One region of the Aeromonas rivuli genome, then DNA from elsewhere that is predicted to be linked to it. Evidence: riboswitches for the same ligand, from Rfam matches in the RefSeq annotation. Region 1 holds a riboswitch; each other region holds the start of a gene.
The links. Region 1 has a riboswitch for cyclic di-GMP ahead of KYK33_RS05190 (glycosyl hydrolase family 18 protein). Riboswitches for the same ligand answer to the same signal wherever they lie in the genome.
Positions count from the first base shown of each region.

Region 2: linked by a shared signal. The riboswitch ahead of KYK33_RS02295 (sigma-54-dependent transcriptional regulator) and the one ahead of KYK33_RS05190 (glycosyl hydrolase family 18 protein) in region 1 are both predicted to bind cyclic di-GMP.
Region 3: linked by a shared signal. The riboswitch ahead of gbpA (N-acetylglucosamine-binding protein GbpA) and the one ahead of KYK33_RS05190 (glycosyl hydrolase family 18 protein) in region 1 are both predicted to bind cyclic di-GMP.

Region 1 covers NZ_CP079742.1:1,072,293-1,077,817, reverse strand. The annotation lists gene KYK33_RS05195 (putative RNA methyltransferase) at 1-237, shown strand, start outside; gene KYK33_RS05190 (glycosyl hydrolase family 18 protein) at 512-3,106, opposite strand; cyclic di-GMP riboswitch class I at 3,219-3,306, opposite strand; gene KYK33_RS05185 (hybrid sensor histidine kinase/response regulator) at 3,491-5,525, opposite strand, start outside.
Region 2 covers NZ_CP079742.1:495,598-501,122, forward strand. The annotation lists gene flhB (flagellar biosynthesis protein FlhB) at 1-629, shown strand, start outside; gene lfhA (lateral flagellar biosynthesis protein LfhA) at 633-2,708, shown strand; cyclic di-GMP riboswitch class I at 2,904-2,991, shown strand; gene KYK33_RS02295 (sigma-54-dependent transcriptional regulator) at 3,238-4,503, shown strand; gene lfiE (lateral flagellar hook-basal body complex protein LfiE) at 4,515-4,841, shown strand; gene fliFL (lateral flagellar M-ring protein FliFL) at 4,916-5,525, shown strand, end outside.
Region 3 covers NZ_CP079742.1:3,825,827-3,831,351, forward strand. The annotation lists gene wecB (non-hydrolyzing UDP-N-acetylglucosamine 2-epimerase) at 1-419, opposite strand, end outside; gene KYK33_RS17600 (M3 family metallopeptidase) at 1,129-2,988, opposite strand; cyclic di-GMP riboswitch class I at 3,290-3,373, shown strand; gene gbpA (N-acetylglucosamine-binding protein GbpA) at 3,432-4,853, shown strand; gene cbl (HTH-type transcriptional regulator Cbl) at 4,935-5,525, opposite strand, start outside.

The sequences.
Region 1 (5,525 bases):
AATCCGGTCAGCATGGAGCACCCCCTTAGCTGGCCGACCCTGACCGGTCTGAGCCAGGTCGCGCAGCAGCGCAGCCAGTTCTCCCTGACCCTGGATCAGAGCCTGCGCAGCTTCGTGCTCGAGACCAGCCGTCTCGGCTGGCGTGCCGATGCCGAGCAGCGTCACCTGTTCACTCAGCAAGGCCCGGATGAGCTGGAACAGGATCTGCTGCTGAGCCTGTGGCAAAAGCCGCTCTGAGCAACGGTCCGGGTGCATGGACAAGGTAAATATCAGAGGCCCAGCAGGGCCTCTGTTATTTCAAGGATGATGGCGACGCCCTGGCTGCCAGCAGGCCCCGCCAGGGGCAAGGTATCACGCCTTGACTGCGGGTAATGCGCAGCCCTGCGTTACCCGATGCCATGCCCCCTCACCCAGCCACCGGGATCCGTTGTCACGGGCGACCGGCAACCTTCGCACATAAAAAGAGGGGCGCCATGGCGCCCCTCTCCGACTTGCTACTCTTGGCAACTGATCAAGGACAGCTAGCCGCCCCCATGTCTTGCCAGACCACGGCAACACCTGGTTCCTCTCCTTTGGTCCAGTACTGGGCCTTCCAGCTGTGGCCCTGATGGGTGGTGAGATCGCCAGCATTGTAGGCAACGGCGGCATCCCACCCGAGCTGTACCTGGCTGACCAGTTTCCACTGATCGGCACTGCGGCTCGGCTCGTTACCTTGAGTCCAGTACTTGGCCTGCCAGACCAGGCTGTTATGGCTCACCTTGGCGTTGCCGTTATAGGCGACGCTGGCCTGCCAGGCTGGCCAGTTGGCGGCATCCGGATCCGTGCTGCCGCACTCGCCGCCACCGCTCACCGGCTTGACGGTGAGGCGGGTACTGGCCTGGGCATCCAGGGCGCCATCAGTGACGGTCACGCTCAGGTCATAGCCGGTCGCGGCATCGACCGCCGGGCCAGTCACCACTAGCGTGGCGCTATTCTGGCCCGTAACGGTCAGGCCGGCTGGCACTGTCCACTGGTAGCTCAAGGTATCACCATTGGGATCGCTGGCCTGGGCCTGGATGCTCACCTGCTTGCCGGACTCGACATTGGCAGTGGCAGGCAGGGTCACGGTGGGGGCCAGATTGGGCTGGGGTGCCTTATTGGTCACCACGGTTTGATCCTTGGCCTTGAGTCCATCGGCATCGGTCACTGTCAGTTCGAACACCAGGTTGACGTCCTGGGTCACCCCATCGAGGTTGAAGCTGGCTTGCGCCTGATTAGCCCCAGCCAACTGAACCGCCGGACCTGATACCTGTACCCAGGCGTAACCGATGGCAGAACCTTCAGGATCCCGGGAAGCCGAACCGTCCAGAGTCACGCTCGCCGGGCCTGTTACGCCAAGATCCTTGCCCGCGTTGGCAATGGGCGGCTTGTTGGCTGGCGGTGTGCCGCTACCATTGCCCAATCCCTCATGCATGGCGTTGAGGATGTCACCATTATCCGAGTCGATCTCCCACGCAAACAGACCGCCGAGCTGGTTCGCCAGCACATACTGCCCCTTGGCCTTGACCGAGCGATCGTTGTCAAAGGTGATGAGATCCCCGGTGCTGGCCTTGAACACATAGGGCGCCTCCGCTACCTCGTCATAACCCTGCTCCCAACCGGCGCCCATGTAGTCATTGACGATCTGGCGATAATCCACCACACCGTTTTCCCAGGTGCCCTTGACCGGGCCTGTGGCAGTGCCGGTGAAGGGGTTGCCAGCCTGATAGCCACTCACCCCGGTCCAGCCGCGACCATACATGGCCGCACCGACCACTATCTTGCCCGGGGTCACGCCCTGGCCAAGCAGCGCTTTGACTCCCTTGTCGGTGGTGTACTTGGTGTTGGCATCCCAGCTGGCTTCAAACAGGTTGGTCTGATGACCCAGCTCGGTATTGGTCCAGGCGCCGTTGAAGTCGTAACTCATCAGGAAGATGTGGTCCATGTACTGCTGGGCCGCCTGATAATCGACCTTGGCAATCTTGTCGCCGCCGGCACTGATCGCCGAGGTCAACTCGTACTGGCGGCCCGTGCTGGCCTCCAGCTCGTCGAGCATGGTGCGCAGCTCCTTCATCAGGGTCACATAAGTGGCACCGTCATTGGGGCCACCCAGGCTGGGGTTCGCGCCCTGACCACCCGGGAATTCCCAGTCGATATCCACCCCATCGAAGAACTTCCAGGTCTGCAGGAACTCTTTGACCGAGGCGACGAAGGTATCGCGCTTGGTTTTATCGCTTAGGAAATAGAAGGGATCGGAGAGGGTCCAGCCACCGACCGATGGCAGTATCTTGAGGTCGGGATGGGCCTGTTTGAGGGCCATCAAGTTACCGAAGTTGCCTTTATATGGCTCATCGAAATCCTTGAGGTTGCCCTGGGGCATCTGGATGGCAGCCCAGGGATCATGCATGGCCACCTTGAAATCGGCACGACCGGCGCAGGCCCGTTGCAAGGCTTCAAAGCTGCCTTCGATCTCTTTGAGGCTGTCATTGATGCCGTTGCCGCCACAGATGGGAGTAAAGCCATAGAGGATATGGGTCAGATTCTGGGCGGGGACCTTGTCGACGGTGAACTTGCGACCATAGACGCCCCACTCCACGTAATAGGCACCAACCACTTTGCCGGACTTGTTGGTATAAGGCTTGTTGTTCCCTTGCAGCGGTGCATTGAGCGGCAGCAGATGGCTGCCATCGGTGTCGGCGACCACTATCTCTTTGGCATCGGAGCGGGTACAGCCATCGGCGTTGCAGAGCTCTATCTGCATCTGGTAGCGACCACCCTTGGTCACCTTGAAGTTGGCAGTGCCGGATGCGCCGGACGGGCCGCGCCACACCTCGACACCATCGAGCAGCACCTTGGCGGTCTGACCCACGTCACCAGACCAGAGATTCCAGCTCACGCTGACCGGCGCCCCATCGGCATGGACGGTCACCAGCTTGTTGTAGGCAGTCGCAGCCTGATCCACTTCGACGATGGCGAACTTGGTTTCGCCCCAGCCGATGGTGGGTTTGCCCGGGGCGGCCGCATAGGCTGAGGAGGCAAATAGCCCGGCCACCATTAAGGCCAGCAAGGAGGGTTTTGGACTTAACATGTTGAATTTCCTTATTCGTTTATAATTTTGTCACGAAAAAGGCAACGCATGTCAGACAGGTACAGCAGACAACATCCCAGGCTGGCTTGGCGTCCGGCTGGAAACACAATCCTGTGGTGACCCCGCTATCTTAGGTACGACAGACCCTTAGACCGGAAGTTTTGCGTCCCGGCCTTTCGACCGGTTTGCCCTTTGGCACAACTTGATTCGCGATAAAAATAATCGCCAAGGAAATATAAGGCCCAACTGGCCAGCAGGCAAACACCCCACGCGAGTCAGCCCCTGTCGCAGGGAGCCAAATAGCACAAAAAAGGGCCATTCATTGACATAAATGGCCCTTTTTGCAGAGAACCTCTGCCAAGTTGTTTACCCGCAAGCTGATGACTAATGTGTTAATTCGTGATCATCATCAAGTTTGCAGACACCGCTCATGCTGTTCATCAGCGCCCTGAGCTTGAGGGGCTTGACCGGTTTGCTGATGTAGCCATAACCATGCTCGCGGATCTGGGCCTGCAGTTCGCCTTTTCGATCCGCACTGATGATGATCCCCCCCACCCCGGTCCCCAGGGCGAGCCGCAGCATATGCAGCGCCTGCAACCCCGTCTTGCCATCGTCCAGATGGTAATCGGACAGCACCAGGTCCGGTTTGAAGCTCTCCACCAGCGTCAGGGCCTGAGCCAGGTCCTGAACGCACTGCACCTCACAACCCCAACGCCCCAGCAGCGAGGCCATGGCCACCAGTATCTCGGGTTCATTATCGAGACAGAGCACCCGCACCCCTGCCAGCTGGCTATCCCGCCGCGGCTCTGGGCTCTGGAGAGCCCGCTCCACCAGAGGACGGCTGGCCAGATTGAGGCTGATGGCAAACACCGAGCCTGCCCCTGGCCAACTGCGCAGCGTCAGTTGGTGCCCCAACACCTGCGAGATACCGCGCGCGATGGCCAAGCCCAGCCCCAATCCCTGCTCGCGGGTGGTGCGGGAGTGATCCAGACGCTGGAACTCTTCGAAGATGGCCTCTTGCTTGTCCTGGGGGATGCCGGGTCCGGTGTCCCACACCTCGATCCGCAACCGCTGGCCCTGACGGCGACAACCGAGCAATACCCGGCCACCGGGGTTGTAACGAAACGCATTGGTGAGGAAGTTTTGCAGCACACGCCGCAACAAGCGCACGTCGCTGTGTACCGCCAGCCTGGTATCGACCACGGCAAACTCTATCTCTCCTGCCTGGGCCAGCACCCCAAACTCGGCCTTGAGGTTGTCAAAGACATCCGCCAGGGCAAAGTCGAGTTTCCTGGCCTTGAACTTGCCCGCCTCCAACCGGGAGATATCGAGCAAGTCGGTGATGAGATCCTCGGTTGCCCCCAGGGCATCATCGATATGACGGGCGAGCCGGGCGGGCTCCCCCTCATCGGGCAAGGTCTCTATCAAGGAGGAGGTAAACAGCTTGGCGGCATTGAGCGGCTGGGTCAGATCATGGCTCACCGCCGCCAGGAAGCGGCTCTTGGAGTGGTTGGCCCGCTCCACCTGCTCGTTGACGGTGCGCAGCTGGCTGTTGAGGGCCGAGAGCTCGCGGGTACGCTCGGCAACCCGCGCCTCCAGATGTTCATTGGCCTCACGCAGCACGCGCTCGGCATCGCGAAAGGGGGTGATGTCGGCGAAGGTCATGACGAAGCCGCCACCGGGCATGGGGTTGCCTTGCAGCTCGATGACCCGGCCATCCGGGCGCTCCCGGGAAGAGAGATGGGCACTGCCGCGCTTCATGAATCCGACCCGCCGTGCCACATGGGCCTCAACCTCTCCCTGGCCGCACAACCCCTTGACGGCGTTATGGCGGATAATCTCCTCGATGGGGCGCCCCACCTGGATAAGCCCCGCCGGATACTGGAACAGCTCGATGTAACGCTGGTTCCAGGCAACCAGCCGCAGCTCCCTGTCCACCACCGAAATACCCAGCCCTATGTGTTCGATCGCCCCCTGCAACAGACCACGGTTGAAGCGCAGCACGTCCGAGGCCTCGTCCACTATGGTGGCTATCTCCTCGAGCTGCATATTGCGCCCCTGCAGGGCAGAGGCGAGCACCAGCCGCGCCGACGAGGTGCCAAACACCCCGGCCAGCAGCCGCTCCGTGTGCGCAATCAGCGCTGCGCTGGCCTGCATGTGCGGCGCCAGGGTGCCACCGGATTCACCGGCGAAGCGACCGAAGGATCGCTTGACCCGGCTCGGGCCGACGAAGCGGGCCGCCAGCATCTCCAGCTCCTTGACGCTCACCTTGGCCTGATAAAGGGCCGCGGTATCCCGGCTGGGCTGGCCGACGAAGTTCGCCGCCTGCAACCGCTCGCTCACCGCAGCCCGGGTCAGCAGGGAGCCCGCCACGTAGCCGAGCAGGTTGAGCACCAGGCTGAGAAAGAGGCACCAGGCC
Region 2 (5,525 bases), 580 kb from region 1:
CCCTGTTGCAAATGAATCGAATGCCGCCCCAGATGGCGATGGAGCAGGCGCTGGGGATCCTCTCCCAGGCCTTTATCCTGCTTGGCGCCGTTCAGATGCTGATCGCCCTGCTCGATGTGCCTTACCAACGCTGGTCGATGCAGAAACAACTGCGCATGACCAAGCAGGAGGTCAAGGATGAGCACAAGAACAGCGAGGGTCGCCCGGAGATCAAGGCGAAGATCCGTCAAGTACAAGCCATGCTGGCCAGGGCCCGCATCGAGAAGCGGGTGCCCCAGGCCGATGTGATAGTGGTGAACCCGAGCCACTATGCGGTGGCCATCAAATACGATCCCGCCCGCGCCAATGCCCCTTATGTGATCGCCAAGGGGGTCGACAGCATGGCCGAGCGGATCAAGCAGGTGGGCAAGCAGCACGACAAGATGGTGTTGAGCCTGCCTGAGCTGACTCGAGCCATCTACTACTCGACCCGAATCGATCAGGAGGTCCCGGCCGGTCTCTATACCGCGGTGGCTTATGTCCTGAACCATGTATTGCAGTTGCAGGCCTATCAGGCTGGGCGGGGCAAGCAGCCCGGCCCGCTAGCCCCCCTGCATGTGCCCCCTGAATTGCGTCAACCCGAGAGGTAAGTTGTGAACTGGCGTACCCTGACCAAGTCCTATACGGCCATCCCCCTGATGCTGCTGGCCATACTGGCCATGATGATACTGCCGCTGCCGGGTTGGCTGCTCGATGGCCTGTTCACCTTCAACATAGTGTTGGCGATCATGGTGTTGCTGGTCTCGGTCTCGGCCCGCCGTCCCCTCGACTTCTCCGTGTTCCCGACCGTGCTGCTGGTGGCGACCCTGATGAGGCTCTCCCTCAACGTCGCCTCGACCCGGGTGGTGCTGCTCAATGGCCATGAGGGCAATGATGCGGCGGGCAAGGTCATCCAGGCGTTCGGCGAGGTGGTCATCGGCGGCAACTATGTGGTTGGCCTGGTGGTGTTCATCATCTTGATGATCATCAACTTCGTGGTCATCACCAAGGGTGGCGAACGGATATCAGAGGTGTCGGCCCGCTTCACCCTGGACGCCATGCCGGGCAAACAGATGGCCATAGATGCCGACTTGAATGCCGGCATCATGGATCAACACCAGGCCCGGGCCCGCCGGGAAGAGATCTCCCGCGAGGCCGACTTCTACGGGGCCATGGATGGTGCCTCCAAGTTCGTGCGTGGGGATGCCATCGCCGGGCTGCTGGTGCTCATCATCAACCTGGTTGGCGGTCTCGCCATCGGTATCTTTCAGCATGCCCTGCCGGTGGCTGAGGCCTTCCAGCGCTATGCCCTGCTCACCATAGGGGACGGTCTGGTTGCCCAGATCCCCTCCCTGCTGATGTCTACCGCAGCCGCCATCATAGTGACCCGGGTCAGTGATGAGGGGGAGATGTCCGATCAGGTGGGCCAGCAGCTATTGGCGTCGCCCAGGGTCATCTACACGGCTGCCGCCATCATGCTGATCCTGGGTCTTGTGCCCGGCATGCCCATGCTGGCCTTCGTCAGTTTTGCCGCCGTCCTGGCCTGGACCGGCTGGCGGGTGAGCCTGCGACAGCAGCAGGATCCGGCGCTCGATGCCGCCGAGCAACTGAGTCAGCAGTTGGTGTTGCCTGAACATCAGGGGTTGGAGTGGCAGGATCTGCCCTATGTCGATCCCATCGCCATCGAGCTTGGTTACAAGCTGGTTCCCCTGGCCGAGGCGGACAAGGGCGCCGAGCTGCTGGTGCGGGTGCGGGGCATCAGAAAGACCCTCTCCGAGCAGTATGGTTTCTTGCTGCCCGAGATCAGGGTGCGCGACAACCTGCAGCTGCAACCCGATCAATACCGAGTCCGGCTCTCCTCCGTGCCCATGGCGAGCGGGCAGGTGGATTGCCAGCGGCTGATGGCCATCAGCAGTGGCGAGACCTACGGTGCCCTGGACGGCGAGCTGACCCAGGATCCCGCCTACGGCATGAACGCGGTCTGGATAGCTCCGGACCACAAGGCCAAGGCACTCAATCTGGGTTACTCGGTGGTGGACTCGGCGACCGTGATAGCGACCCATGCCAGCAAGCTGCTGCGTGAACAGCTCGACACCCTGTTCGGCCACGATGAAGTCGGCAAGCTGGGTCAGTACTTGGCGACCCTGTCTCCTCGTCTGGCGGAGGAGCTCAACCTCGCCTTGACCCAGATGCAGCAGCTTCGGGTGTTCCGGCAACTGCTCAAGGAGCAGGTGAGCCTGACCGACATCCGTACCATAGCGACCACCTTGCTCGACGCGAGCGAGCTGACCAAGGATCCCGTGCTGCTGGCGGCGGACGTGCGCTGCGCCCTCAAGCGCCAGATAGTGCGTCAGGTGATAGGACAGCGTGAGCTGCTGGCCACCTTTACGCTGGATGAGCGGCTGGAGCAGACACTGCTGGCGGCCATGAATCAGGCTCAGCAACAGGGCAAGGTGGCGCTGGACAGTTTCCCGGTTGACCCCCAATTGCTGGCTCAGCTGCAACAAAACATGCCCCTTGTCAAGGAGCAGCTCCAGCAGCAGGGCCATGCCCCAGTATTGGTGGTGATGCCCCAACTGAGACCTTTGCTATCCCGTTATGCCACCTCCTTCGCCAAGGGGCTCAAGGTACTCTCTTACAACGAGATCCCGGAGGAGCTGAGGGTGGAAGTGGTCGGTACCCTGGGGTGAAGAGAATTGCCCTTGATCTCAGTCAGATAGGAAAATCTTATTCCGCATCTGTGCTTGAACTGTCTTCTCAACTTGTTATGATGCGCCGTGTTTTGACGCTTGCCGCCAAAACATACTGATAAATATAATAATTTGATACGTGCTGCCAGGCTGCGACAACCGCTGTCTGGCTGTCCTTTTGCATAAGGGCATATCGCATGAAAAAGGCAAACTGAACTGAAAAGTCAGGACGCAAAGCCTCCGGTCTAATGGCGGGAATGCCAATGATAGCGGGGTTACCAGGGATAGGTACCGTCACGAATGACGCCTATAGCAAACCGACATGCACGCAGATGCATGGCGGCGGCCACCTCTTTCCTCGGTTTTGACATTTCAGTTCTGTTGATTGACGACAATACAATCACAGGTTCAGGTTCATATGCTTTCGGATGTTTCTCTGAAATGTACCCCGACGCCGCCAGGCCTTGGGGGGCTCCCTCATCTGTTATTGCTGCAGCCAGACTCTTCTGCCGGGGAAGAGATACTGATCATGCTGGAGAGTTCGGGATATCGGGTATCTATCGTCGACTCGGCAAGGCAGGCATGCGCCAGCCTTGCCAATGACAGGGTCGATCTGCTGTTGCTGGACGTGAGCACGCCCATCGACAACCTCAAGGGCTTTCTGGGCAAATTGACCGACACCGACAGTGTCATCCTGGTCAATGAGCATCAGGGGCATCTGGCGGCCGAGGCCATGGGGGCCGGCGCCATCGATTACATCATCAAACCCTTCGGGCGACAGCAGATGCTGGATGCGATCCGGGGAGCCTTGCGCCTGCGCCAGCCGATCCCGGATCTGATTGCTGAGTCGAGTGCCAGTCGTCAGGTATTGCAGCTGGCCCGCCGGGCCGCCAAGACCTCGGCCACTATTCTCATCGGTGGTGAATCCGGGACCGGCAAGGAGCGTCTGGCACGGTACATCCATGAGATGTCCAACCGCTGTGATGGCCCCTTTGTCGCCATCAACTGCGCCGCCATCCCCGAGTCGATGATCGAGTCCATCCTGTTTGGCCATGCCAAGGGGGCCTTCACCGGGGCGGTGTCGGCCCAGCCTGGCAAGTTCGAGCAGGCGCAGGGGGGGACCCTGTTGCTGGACGAAATCTCCGAACTGCCCCTGGCACTGCAAGCCAAGCTGCTGCGGGTGTTGCAGGAGCGCCAGGTCGAGCGACTGGGGAGCCATCAACTGATCAACCTGGATGTACGCATCATCGCGGCCAGCAACAAGGATCTGCGGACCCTGGTGGCCGCAGGGCTGTTTCGCGAGGATCTCTTCTACCGCCTCGATGTGCTGCCCATGAGCTGGCCTGCGTTGCGTGAACGGCCGGGAGATATTCTGCCGCTGGCTGAATATTTCATCGCCCGCTATGCACCCAGACAGGGTCATTGGTTGAGCGAGCTGGCACGCAAGCAGATGCTTGCTTATCCCTGGCCTGGCAATGTGCGCGAGCTCGACAATGTCATTCAGCGTTCGCTCATCATGGCGCGAGGATTGCATATTCAAGCGATCGATTTGATGCTGCCCCGTGAGCCGGGGGCCGCAGAACCCGGTTTGGTCGAGCCTTTATTGGCCCCTGAAGGGCTGATGGAGACCCGCCGCCATGCCGAGTTTCAGTTCGTATTAGAGACCCTGCGCCGCTGTAGCGGCCATCGAACCCGCACGGCCGAGGCCCTGGGCATGACGACCCGGGCATTGCGCTACAAGCTGGCGGCGATGCGTGAGCAGGGCATAGACATTGAACTCCAGATTCAAAATTGAGGGATAACCCAGTGAAGATTGAAATGATGTCGTCACAGACCACTCTGTTGCAGCAGATGCAGGAGCTGAAGCGGGTGGCGAGCCAGGAGCCTCACATCGAGCTCCAGGGCGGTCAGGAAGTCTCCTTCGGCAATGCCATGCGAGACGTGGTCAATCGGGTCAACGAACAACAAAACATCTCTTCCCGTCTGATGACGGCGGTCGATGCGGGCCAGAGCGATGATCTGGTCGGGGCCATGGTGGCCAGTCAGAAAGCCGGTCTTAGCTTTTCCGCCCTGATGCAGGTGCGCAACAAGCTGATGACGGGTTTCGATGACATCATGCGCATGCCGCTCTGAGGTTACTGATGACTGAATTGGTAAGCGGCTCGCCACGGGAGGCCGTCAGCATGCAGCAGCGCATACAGGCGTGGCTGAAGAACTGGCGCAGCCTCTCTCGCGACAATAAATCCATCCTGACCATAGCCCTGTTGGCCGCCACCGTGGCGGGGACCATAGTGGTCATCCTCTGGACCTCCAGCAAGAACTACGTGCCCCTGTACGGCAAGCAGGAGTTGTACGACACCGCCAATATCATGGAGATGCTGGAGAAAGAGCAGATCCCCTTCCAGCTTGAGAAAAGCTCCGGGCAGGTACTGGTGCCAGAGGGTCAACTGGCTCACATTCGTATGGCGCTAGCTGCGCGTGGGGTCCGTGCCGCCATGCCCTCTGGCCTGGAAGGGCTGGATGCGGTCACGGGTCTTGGCACCAGCGAATTCATGGAAGGGGCGCGTTATCGTCACGCCCTGGAAGGGGAGCTGGCGCGTACCATTATCTCCCTCAACGCGGTGCGCAGTGCCCGTGTCCATCTGGCTATTCCCAAGCGCACCCTGTTTGTCGGTCGTGATGAAGAGAAGCCCAGTGCCTCTGTCATGGTGGATCTGCAACCGGGTCAATCGATGGAAGCGGGTCAGGTTGAGGCCATCGCCAATCTGGTGGCCGGTAGCATCTCCGGCATGAAACCGGGCGCCGTGACCATCATCG
Region 3 (5,525 bases), 1.6 Mb from region 1:
ATGCGGCCAATCATCTGACGTAGCCCCTCTTCGGGGAAAGGCCTATCGAGGCGGTAGGTGCGCAGTCCCGCCTCCACGTGGGCCACGGGAACCTGATGGTAGAAGCCGGTCAAGGCGCCGAGGAAGGCGCTCTCGGTATCCCCTTGTACTATCACCATGTCCCATTGCGCTTGCGCCATCAGGGCCTCAAGCTGACCACGGCAGCCTTGGCTGAATTCGAACAGGCTGGCCCCCTGGCGGGTCAAGCTCCAATCCGGCGTGATATCAAAGCAATCGAGGAGCTGAGTCGCCATGCTGTCGTGCTGGCCGGTGTGCACCCAGCGCACATCGGCCCAGGGTGCCTGCTTGAGCCCATGATAGAGGGGGGCCATCTTGATTATTTCCGGGCGAGTACCCGATACCATCATGATCTTTTTCATCGCAACGAACTCCGTTCATAGACTGACATCACAGCAGGAGTCTAGACGACCAACATGTCATTGGTTCGCACTCACTGCCGGATAATATCAATAGATTACAAGTCTCTAGGGAGGGTCAGCAAGTCAATGGGGCTTACTCATCCGACGGATGCTCGCCCGATAGATATCCAGATGCCATGAGTCAGGCGGGTACTTGTCTCTACAACAGCACCCTGTTCGCACGACCCTTGCGGAGTCGGCCATCATCATGAATGGATATGGAACGAGATATAGCGGCAGATCGTCGAACCCTCGTCACAGGCAGCCCAGCCATCTCGAGAGGGAGATCTGTGACTTTCCGAGCCCGGTTCACACCGAGGGTGGCGTTAATATGCTCTGATCCTGAACAGAAAAAATCTACATTTAAAATGTAAAAAATCCAACAAACGAAATATAAAATACACACTTTGTTTAATTGTGAATTTAATTCTAATTTTTAGCTATCGCCCAATACCTGTCATCACAAACGTCCTGTTTTGTTCAATGATAAGCAATTGTGAAAATTCAGTTTACCTGTTGAAACTGAACCGGGACTGACTCAGGCCAGCTAAGCCTGGATAAAAATAGCCCAAATGACCCCAACCCCACATGATAGCCTCCATAAAAAGAGCCCCTTTCGGGGCTCTTTTAGCGATTTCGCGATCACATAAGGTGAGGCGGGTTGACCCTATCAAGCCGAGTCGGCCGCGGCACTCTGACTCTCGGTTTCCCGGCCACGGATCCAGGCAGCAAAATCGGTCAGCATCCGGGTTTCGGACTGGCTGTTATCCGCCACCAGTTTGTCCCCATGCACCACACGAATATGGGCATTGAGGGGGGCGCCTTCCCCGGCCGGTTGCCGCTCGCGGGCCGCGGCCATGCAAGCCTGAGCCTGCTGCCAGGCCTGGGCCACATCCAGATTGCAGGCATCGGCCAGGGGTCTGGCGCTAAAGCCCTCGCCGGTCAGGCTCTGCAAGGTCTGATCATGGCTCATGCCATTGCCCGGCCCCCAGTAGTGAGCGGCGAGATCCGGGCCTATACGCGGATTGTCGGTCAGATAACCGTCGCGTTTGAGGAAATAACTGCGGGTCTGCTCCACCGCCATCAGCGCCAGCAGATAACCATGATAGGCACAGGCTGACTCCTGATTGAGCAGATGGGGAATGGCGAGCAAGGGACGGGGACTCTCGACCCCCAGGATCTGCCGCTCCCATTGGCGAGCCAGGGTCAACACGGCCTCCGGGCTGCGCGCGTCATCCTTCATGGCATAGAAATCCCGCTCGAAATAGGCGACCAGGGCTATCTGGCGCTCGTTGAAGGCCCGAAACGGCTGGCGCGCCGCAATCATCTCCTCAATCAGCGCATCCGGGATGGCACGGCCTTGCTCATCCTTGGCATAGCGTTTCAGCCAGTCCGCATCCTCGAGCAGGCTGTCGCAGAACATGGACTGAGTCTCGGCATACGCCATGGAAGTGGGCGGGAACTCCTGGGAGAAGCAGGGGGCATTGCCGGTCACGTTGGCAAAATGAGCCGCATGGCCACCTTCGTGGAACAGAGTGTTGAGCCCGCTCCAGCCGCTGCCGACCTGACCCGGGTTGGCCAGGCTGGTGAAGTTGACCACGGCGGGCACCCACTGCCCCTCCTGCCAGAAGCTCGGCACCGGACCATGGCAAAAACCATTCTCGTACTTGCCGGGTCTGTCCAGCAGATCCAGGGTCAGCACCGCATCTCGGTATTGAATGCCGAGACGGCGGAAGCTCTGCACCCAGTCTTGCAAGGCGCGGGAGAAGGGCACATAGGGATCGAGCTGACGGGTCACGTCACCACTGACCGAGAAGCGCAGATTATGGGGCAGCAGCGCGGCCTCCCCCTTGGCCTGTTCAAGCTCGACCAGGCTCTGGCGGGTACGCGCCTCGGTGCGGGCGATGAAGTCATCCAGGATGACGAACAGCTGCTCTGGGCTCATCTGCTCGTTCTTGCGCACCTTGTATTCGAAATAGTCGCGATAACCCATGGTGCGGGCAAAGCGATTGCGCAATTGAACGATCTCCAGGAAGCCCGAGTCCAGGGCCCACTGCTCCAGGGTATGGAAGAGTGCCACGGCGCTGGCTCGCACCGCCTCGATCGGGCTCGCGACCAGGGAGGCGCTGGCGGCGGGCAAGCTGCCGGGAACTGTCCGGCCCTGCTCATCCAGCAGCTCGAGTTTGAGCTCCTTGCGACGGGCAAAGAGCGCGGCCTCCGCGGCCACCAGCTCGTCCATCAGGGCAGCGGCGGCCGGATCCTCGATGACGTTGCACTCGAAGAAGGCGAGCCACCCCGACAAGCCGCGCTTGAGACTCGTCTCCTCGGCCTGGCCCAGCATCTCCCTGAGCTCGGGCAACCGGGCCGGATTGGCACAGAACCCCTTGTAGGCCTGCTCGGCTGCGGTGAAGCCCGCCTGATCATCGCTGGTGCCCATATAAGTCGACCAGAACAGATCCTCCTTGCGCCTGTGCAGCGCCAGATAGTCCTGATTCAACCGGTTGAAGTAATTCCTGGCAATGGAATTCATAAGTTCCCTCTTGTTGTTATAGGGCCAATCCAGGTTGACCCCGTTGCTATGTGCGCTGGGATGCGCAGCTCCACGCTAGCAGAAGCCAACCCCTCTGTCAGCGCCCACCATCACCTCTGAACAGTGACTGTGATGTCACACCATGCGCGGCTCTGGCCAGCAACTCTTCTGCCGCTGGCAAGCCACCCGTTGTCGCAAAAAGGTGGCTGGCAGCTCAGTTCAGTCCCTTTTTTGAAATTAATGTTAATTTTTTGTTCAAAATTAGCCATGATAAGTTGTCGAGTGAAACCGACACCCAGACACAGTCAGTTGGCAAACCGGTCGAAAGGCCAGGACGCAAAGCCTCCGGTCCCGGGCTCAAGCACGGGATAGCGGGGTTGCAGCAGGTGTTCGGGGGCTCCCCGCCAAGCTGACTGCCCAGACAGACTCAACACAAGGAATCTATGGCAGTGAATCAACCACTTCATCGTCTTGCCGTCATCACCGCCCTGTTGGCCAGTGGTGGCGCCCTTGCCCACGGCTACATCAGCAGCCCGGAAGCCCGCAACACCCTTTGCAAGAACGGGGGCAACATAGGCTGCGGCGCCATCCAGTGGGAACCCCAGAGCCTGGAAGCGCCGTCCGGCTTCCCGAACGGCGGGCCCGCCGATGGCGATATAGCCTCGGCTGGCCATGCCCAGTTCGCCGAGTTGAATGCCCAGACCAGCGATCGCTGGACCAAGCGCACAGTGAGCGCCGGTGCCATCGATATCAGCTGGACCTTTACCGCCAACCACGTCACCCGCAACTGGCGCTACTACCTCACCAGGCAAGATTGGGATCCCAATCAGCCCATCAGCCGCAGTAGCTTCGATCTGACCCCCTTCTGTGTCATCGACGGCGGCATGGTACAACCCCCCAAGCAGATGACCCACAGCTGTACCCTGCCAGCTCGCACCGGCTATCAGCTGATCTTGGGGGTCTGGGAGGTGGGGGATACCCCCAACAGCTTCTACAACCTGATCGATGCCCGCTTCCAGGATGGCGAGCTGCCGCCGCTGGCCTGGAGCCAGAGCGGTACCATCTACCCCTCGGTGGATCTCAAGGCCGGAGACAGAGCCATGACCCGGGTGTTCGATGCCAACGGCGAGCGCCCCGAGTTGCAGACGGTGCTCACCGTCGCCAGTGACGAGCAGGGGCTCAAAAATAACTGGGCCCAGGCGCTGGCCAGCAAGATAAACGCCGAGCAGAGCGAGATCCGTGCCGGCCAACCGGGTAGCGGTGACAACTTCAACCCCGTCTATGGCCAGAACCCCGTCTACCTGAAGGCAGGCAGTGGCCTGGCCCGGGTCGAGATCCAGCTTGAGCAGCAACCTGCCCCCGTGGCCGACAGCCTGGTGGTGAGTGGTCTCGCCGATAGCTACCCGCTCGATGGCGGCAACCTCAAGCTCGACTTCACCCTGGCAGTGCAGGGGGACTTGAGTGTAACGGCCACCCTCTATGACCATGGCGGCGCCGCCAAGGGTCAGGTCAAGACCGATATCAAGGACGCCAGCCAGAGCCTGAGCCTGGCCCTGACCGGTCTCAGCGCCGGTCATCACCAGCTGGTGCTCGCAGGCACCCCCAAAGGGGGCGGCGCCCTGTTGCAACAGACCCATGATCTGATGCTTCAGGATCCTGTCAGTGGCGACTACCAGTATGTTTTCCCGGCCTCTCTCTCCTCTTACAAGGGTGGGGTCAAGGTGCTGCAGCCCAAAGATGGCAAGATTTACCAATGCAAACCCTTCCCCGCCGAAGGTTGGTGCAGCCAGTGGAGCAGCAACGCCACTCACTATGAGCCTGGGGTAGGCAGCCATTGGCAGGAGGCCTGGTTGTTGGTGCAGTGATGGCCTGATACGAGCATGAAGAAGGGGAGCCATGGCTCCCCTTCTTCATGAGGTGACTGGCGCCACCGATAACCTGAGCGCTCAGATCTGATAATCGATGAGCGGCTCACCATGGAGCGCCCGGGCCTGGATGTCGGCCAGCGCCAGCTCGGGGTTGCAGAGCTGGATAAACTGCCAGGCGAAGTTGTGTTGGAACTGCCCCTGCTTGAGGCCAATCCAGGCGGTGTGAGGGGCGAACAACCGGCTGCCGTCGAGCTGGTGGAGCCCCAGATCGCGCTGAGGATCGAACGCCATGTCCGCCAGGATGCCCACCCCCATCTCCAACTCCACATAGGTCTTGATGACATCCGAATCCTGGGCGGTCAACAGGATCTGGGGCGAGATCCCCGCAGCGGCAAAGGCCTCATCGACCCTGGCCCGTCCGGTCAAACCCGCCTGATAGGTGATGATGGGCCACTGGGCCAGGGCCCCCAGACTCAGCTCTGTCTCCTCGCTGAGGGGGTGCCCCCTTGGTACCACTATGTTGTGATGCCAGCGGTAGTAAGGAAAAGCCACCACCCCTTCGCTGCGATCGAGCTGCTCGCTGCTGATGCCGATATCCACTTCACCGGTTTGCAACAGCCGCACTATCTCCTCCGGCCCCCCCTGACGCAGCTCCAGCTGCACCTCGGG